One region of the Shewanella sp. LZH-2 genome, then DNA from elsewhere that is predicted to be linked to it. Evidence: predicted binding sites of a transcription regulator. Region 1 holds the regulator's gene; the other holds the start of a gene.

Region 1 (3,430 bases):
CCGGCAAAGTGCTGCTCGGGCTCGATGTCACCTGCAAAGCATGGGCGCTCACAGGCACTCGCCCTTGGGTACAAGTGCTACGCTTACCGCTTATCAAACCTATTGCGGATTGGTGCTACCTGAGATTCGCCAAGCACAGATACCGTATTTCCTATCTACTGACGGGTAAAGCTCGCTGTGACAGCCAATGCCAACTGCCTAAATAGCGAGACTCAAGATTAAGACCCCCTGTTTAGAGAACAACGTTTAAAGCATAAAAAAACGGAGCCATTCGGCTCCGTTTTCTCATAATTCAGAAGAATTACTTAACGAAATCAACGCCTAGTTTGATATCGCCTTTCAGCGTATCTAACATAGAATCACGGGCGTTAGCTTCGAATGCGCTCACTTCACCGTAAGGCAGTACTTTTTCGATACCGTTTTTGCCTAACAATACTGGTTGAGCGAAGAATTCAGCGTGTTCGCTGCCGCCGTCAACGTAAGCACATTCAACGATGTTAGCTTCGCCTTGCAGACCACGAACCAGAGACATACCGAAACGGCATGCCGCTTGACCCATAGACAGTGTCGCGCTGCCGCCACCGGCTTTAGCTTCAACCACTTCAGTACCCGCGTTTTGGATACGTTTAGTTAAAGAAGCTACTTCTTCATCAGAGAAAGTCACGCCTTCAACTTGAGACAGTAATGGCAGAATAGTCACGCCACTGTGGCCGCCGATCACGTTGATTTTAACGTCAGCAACGTTTAAGCCTTTTAATTCAGCGATGAAAGTCTCAGAACGGATAACGTCCAGAGTGGTCACGCCGAATAAACGGTTCTTATCGTAAACACCTGCTTTTTTCAGCACTTCAGCAGCAATAGCAACTGTAGTGTTTACTGGGTTAGTGATAATACCCACGAGCGCTTTAGGGCAAGTAACAGCCACTTTCTCGATCAGGTTGCGAACGATACCCGCGTTGATATTGAACAGATCTGAACGATCCATACCAGGCTTACGTGCAACACCAGCAGAGATAAGCACAACGTCAGCACCCACGAGGGCAGGCGTTGGATCTTCACCAGCAAAACCTTTGATTTCAACCGCAGTTGGGATATGGCTCAAGTCAACCGCAACACCCGGAGTTACCGGTGCGATATCGTATAGAGACAGTTGAGAACCCGCAGGTAATTGAGTTTTTAACAGTAGGGCAAGAGCCTGGCCGATACCACCAGCAGCACCAAGTACAGCAACTTTCATAGTTATCTCCGTTATTTCTCGGATATGTGTGACATGGATCTAATTTGCGTTGGCGTCACATTACTGGAATGTCACGCTAATTTCAATTATCCCTTAGTCGTTGATTCAAAGATTTACTAAAACAGCGCGTTGCAATGTTGAATATTTACTCTAGTTCAACAAATACATTTATAAATGAATTAGCATAAATTGAGTTAATTGCATTTTTATTCAGTCATTGTGGTTATTTGTTGACAGTTTAACCAAAACTATTCAGAATAAGCCTGTTTTTTTGAATAAAGAATAAGACTATGCAAACGACCAAGAATCAGGATGACCTTGTTAGAATTTTTAAGGCGATTTTAAAAGAGGAGCGCTTTGGCTCCCAGAGTGAAATCGTCACCGCCTTGCAAGCAGAAGGCTTTACTAATATAAACCAATCTAAAGTGTCTCGTATGCTCAGCAAGTTTGGTGCCGTGCGCACTCGCAACGCTAAGCAGGAGATGGTTTATTGCTTACCTGCCGAATTAGGCGTGCCCACTGCGGGCAGCCCGTTAAAGAATTTAGTACTCGATGTTGACCATAACCAAGCGATGATTGTTGTCCGCACTAGTCCAGGCGCCGCACAATTAATTGCTCGTTTGTTAGACTCCATCGGTAAACCTGAAGGGATTTTGGGAACCATTGCGGGTGACGATACGATCTTTATTTGTCCATCTAGCATCCAAGATATCGCCGATACCTTGGAAACCATCAAATCTTTATTCAACTACGCAGAATAAAAAAACAGGTCAGCTTGCTGACCTGTTCTATTTCCACTGTACGCTTTTCAGTCCAGCATCACCCTAATTTCAGGGCTTGTGTCCCACTTACGTTACAGTATTTAGCCGAAACTCCTCAGCCTTAGTAAGCCACACTGATCCTTTGATTGGGATGCGCCGCTTTTTCTGCTTCGTCGAGCATGGCTTTGGCGTAATCACTCACCGAAATCCGGCTGCGGCCATTTGCATCGGTAAAGAAGTTATCACCACCTAAACGGTAAGAGCCTTCGCTTGCACCAGGGTAGATCTCTGCCGCTGGGCTGACAAAAGTCCAATTCACTGTGGTGTTAGCGGCACGAAATGCCTTTAATGCTTCACCTTGAGCCAGAGCTTCATCCTTATAGGCAGGCGGGAAATCTGGGCTTGAAACCAAGGTTACTCCCGGTGCCACTTCTAGACTACCTGCCCCACCGACCCACAATAAACGTGGCACTTTAGCCTGTGGCAATACGGCTAATAGATTATTAACTGTTTTCGCCACTAAGCCGTGATTCTGCTCGGCGCGGCCGCCCACTGAAGCAATTAACACATCCACGCCTGCAAAGGTTTCAGCGGTTAATGGCTGAGTCAGGTCAACACTACGCACTTCTGCCGCCGTTTCACCAAGCTTGCTTGGGTCACGCACTAAGGCAACGACGTCATGACCACGGCTTAAGGCTTCATTTAAAATGGTTCCGCCAATCCAACCTGATGCACCTAATACTGCAATTTTCATTTGATAAGTCTCACTGCTGATTTAAATTGAGACCAGTTTACTTGCGATACTTAGCGTGATAAATATCGATAAATGAGCAGGATTGTTTCAGATTGAGATACTAATGGGTGTAATTATATATGGATAAAATCGCCGCCATGCGTAGCTTTATCGAAGTGGCTAACTGTGGCAGCTTTACTAAGGCCGCAGAACACCTCAATCTCAGTCGTTTACAGGTTTCTCGCCATATTCAAGAAATTGAGCAGTGGCTCAGTTTACGCCTGCTACACCGCACCACCCGCAGCGTTAGCCTGACCTTACAGGGTGAAGAAGCCCTGCAATATTGTCAGCGGGTGCTGAGCGAAGTCGCCGCAATGGAAAGCCGCGCCCATAGTCATAACACTGAATTAGTCGGCAGTATTCGTATTGCCACACCCGTCGGACTTGGGCAGCACAGACTGTTTGATGTGGTCGATCGCTTTATAAAATTGCACCCTAAGGTCAATATTCAGCTGTTAATGTCGGACAGTTTTGCCCAGTTGGTGGATGAGCGGGTGGACGTAGCACTGCGTTATACCGAGCAGCCCGATGACAATCTGATTGCCCGTAAACTGATGAGCATAGATGCCGTGCTGTGCGCCGCGCCCAGTTACTTGGCTCAAGCCGAGCCGTTAACCGTCCCTAACGATCTGCTCAGCC
Region 2 (3,430 bases), 500 kb from region 1:
CTCAACAAAATTCACTGGGATCTTACTGCCAATCAGCAGCGCGCCGACTTCACTCATGTAAATCAGCTGGGTTACTGATAAGGCGGCAATCACAAAGCGGGTCATATCCGATTCGATAGAGCTGGCTAAAATCGAAGGGATAAACATATCGGCAAAGCCGACAACGATGGTTTTAGAGGCTTCGGTCGCTTCAGGGATATGCAGCAGTTCCAGTAACGGAATAAACGGCATACCTAAGTAATTGAAGATGGACGTATGCTCGGCGATGATCAGCGCCGTGGTACCAATGGCCATTACTACAGGGAGAATGCCAAATATCATATCGATAACGTTTTTAATACCTTCATTTAAGACGGCTTTGATACCACCAGCACTGGCTGCTTTCTCGAGCGCCTTATCAAAGCCCCAAGAGAGTGCGCCGTGTCCTGCGGGGATCATCTCATCATCGGGTTGACGTGGCGTATCGTCGATATAGTTATCCTTCTTCCACGACAGTGGCGGTAACTTAGGTACAATCACGGCCGCCGCAAAACCCGCTAAACACACGGTCAGGTAGAAGGGCACAAACATATGCTCTAACTTTACCTGTGAGATCACCACTAAGCTGAAGGTAATTGACACCGCCGAGAAGGTGGTACCGATAACTGCGGCTTCCCTTTGGGTGTAAAAACGTGCTTCGTATTGCTTGCTGGTCAGCAGGATCCCAACGCTACCATCACCTAACCAAGAGGCCATACAGTCGATGGCGCTGCGACCTGGCAGGTTAAACACTGGGCGCATCACTTTAGTCAGCAGGGTGCCAAATAGCTCTAATAGACCGAAGTTTAATAGCAGTGGCAGCAACATACCGGCGAAGATAAACACCGAGAAGAGTACGGGTAACAGGTCGTTCAGCACTAAGGCACCGGTACTTGAAGAGTTAATCGCTTCGGGGCCAATGCCAAAGTAGGTCAGCACGATAAAGACAGCGCCAACGACACGGGTGGTAAGCCATAGCGGGCTGATGTTGAGTAAACCATTGAGGAAGTGATTGTTCAGCACAAACTTAGGTTTGAGTAACTTTGTCAGCACAGAGGCAAAGGCCATGGCGACAACAATCACAGTTACGATTAAGGTTAATACATCGCTTAACACGCTTTGCAGTGCTTTAGAGATGATTGCGATGGGAATAGTTATCGCATCGTTATAGCTGATAGGGGTCATAAACAGCAGCAGACCGATCAGCGAAGGGACGATAAAGGTGAGTATCGTCTTAATGTTGCGGTTTTTATGTTCAGTAGCCAATGGTGTACACCTTAAAGTACGAGTCGCACAAATAAACTTGAATCAATGCTCTCTCAAAACCGCATTCTTTGCTGGGGTGAGGTGCATTTTCATTCAACTCAAAATCGAGAAGGGGGAAGATTACTCGCTTAGCGCCGCCATGTAAAACGATTCGGAAATTTGTTTGAGATAAGCAGCAAAATAGCATAGTTATTTGGGCGGTTTCTAATGAATGATTTGGGCGTAAAATAGCGTTTTGATGCGATTTATTTTAATTTAATCAAATAATTATAGAATGGTGTTGCGAATTATTTATTGAGTTGTTTTGCTCTTGGGGTTATTGGTTTTTTTGTGATATTTTGTTCAAAATTTTCTCAATGGATCTTCACTAAATACACTTTTAGATGCTTTTTTGTCCATGAATCGTATCGGGGCTTCAGTTGTTGCTAACTTAATGTGAGCGAACTAACACTGGTGGCAATGATGGGTTAACCTTTGGGCACGATACAGTGATAATTGAATTTATTGTGATTATTTATTCATTTTTGACTTTGGATTTGCATATATTTTATTGAAAAATGACTAAATGCCGAGTGTTTTTGCGATGACTAAAAAATCGCGAATAGTGATGAAATAAAATATTACGCTAAAGAGGATAGGGGCCGCTTTAATTCTTTGTAATTCCATGTAAGTTAGTACTACTTTGGTTTGGCTAAATTATCCATGACTGTTATAAAAATGAATATGGCAACAAGGGGCTCGGCACTTGCCACTAAGTTTGGTTTTCTTGGTATTTTTGGATTGATGCTGGGGATCTGTGTGGCGGTATTCGGATTTGATTATTCTGAAACACGCTCCTTCAATTTTTTAAATCATACACTGAGTGAATTGGGTACCTATGGCCATTCTAGCTTTGCCGTGGTGCTCAATGGCGGTTTATTTTTTGGCAGTTTAAGCGTTGTTTTTTATTGTCTTTCCTCCCTACAGACTGTAAGCGGGTTTTGGGGGTATCCTTTCTTTTGCGCTTTAGCACTGACGTTTTTAGCCTTGGCCTGTGTTGGGCTATTTCCGGTCAATGTGTATCACTTGCATATCCTCGCACTTAAATGGTTTTTCTACTTTGGCAGCTTAAGTGCAATTTGTTATCTACTATGGGTGGGATTCGGCTCGCAGCACCGTCAGCGCTTGACGATATTATTAGCGCTGTTGGTATTGCTCAGTATGATGACTTTTCTCTATGTGCCGCTGTTAGCATTGGGCTTAACGGAAGGAGACAGACCTTTCTATCAAGAAATGATACTGCAATTGCCAAGGCCCGATTTATGGTGGCCTGCATTGCTGGAATGGATTGGGCTTGGGAGTCTATTAAGTTGGACGGTGGCGCTGCTATTAACGCCACCATCATGTATCCCCACATTCACCCAGCAGCCAACGCTTGAGTGAAGTAGGCTATGTCTTTTATCTGACGAAGGATTTTAGCCCTGCTTCGCCAAACCAGTAACCGTTACAGTGCTCATCGCTAAGAGAAAACTGAGCGTCCGTTGCCTCGCTAGTTAATGCCTCGACCAGCGTATCGGCCTGAGTGATACAAGCTACGCTGCTGGGCGAAACCCGAAACACATCTACGCCAACCTTTATCATTTCATTGATTTCGCTGCGCAAATCGACACAGCTGGCCGACTGGGTTTGAATGCCATTTAACCTCAGCAAAGGTTGAGCTTCTTGGGTTTGTGCTAGTAAACCCTTGCTGTATTGGCGGCAAACGGTTTCGCAGCTGTCCTTCGACAAATGTTGATGCCTAGCGGTAAAGCAACGCGCCGAGTGGGCGAGCGGCAAGTAGCCATGGCCGAGCACTTCGACTTCGAATACGGGCTTTTGCGCGACCACTTGGCTCAGCCAAGCCTTTGACAGTTCTACTGGCATCACAAAGCGCTGCATGCCAAAGCGCTGCAAAATATCTAAACTGGCGCGGTTGTAGTTGTTGATGCTGGCGCCGCAGACAAAGGGCAGCTTGTGCTCCTTGGCGAGATACACAGCCGCCATGTCGTTGGCCTCAATACTAAATTCGCCATTATCGACCTGACGTTTAAGCTCTGTGTATTCCGAGGGCGCTTCGATAAGGGCGAGCGTTGACAGCACCACCTCTTTACCCGCAGATTTCAGCATT

The links. Region 1 encodes ArgR, which controls arginine synthesis, uptake and breakdown. Its sites were predicted from a motif close to ANTGAATANNTATTCANT; they were not measured.
Region 2: the regulator ArgR is predicted to act here: its motif matches at 1,365-1,382, upstream of JM642_RS14995 (YjiH family protein).

What each region holds. Positions count from the first base shown of each region.
Region 1 is NZ_CP069350.1:3,900,103-3,903,532, forward strand. It holds gene JM642_RS17130 (DUF393 domain-containing protein) at 1-206, shown strand, start outside; gene mdh (malate dehydrogenase) at 302-1,237, opposite strand; gene argR (transcriptional regulator ArgR) at 1,528-1,998, shown strand; gene JM642_RS17145 (NAD(P)-dependent oxidoreductase) at 2,120-2,752, opposite strand; gene JM642_RS17150 (LysR family transcriptional regulator) at 2,872-3,430, shown strand, end outside.
Region 2 is NZ_CP069350.1:3,399,471-3,402,900, reverse strand. It holds gene JM642_RS14995 (YjiH family protein) at 1-1,284, opposite strand, end outside; gene JM642_RS14990 (DUF998 domain-containing protein) at 1,987-2,706, shown strand; gene JM642_RS14985 (U32 family peptidase) at 2,722-3,430, opposite strand, start outside.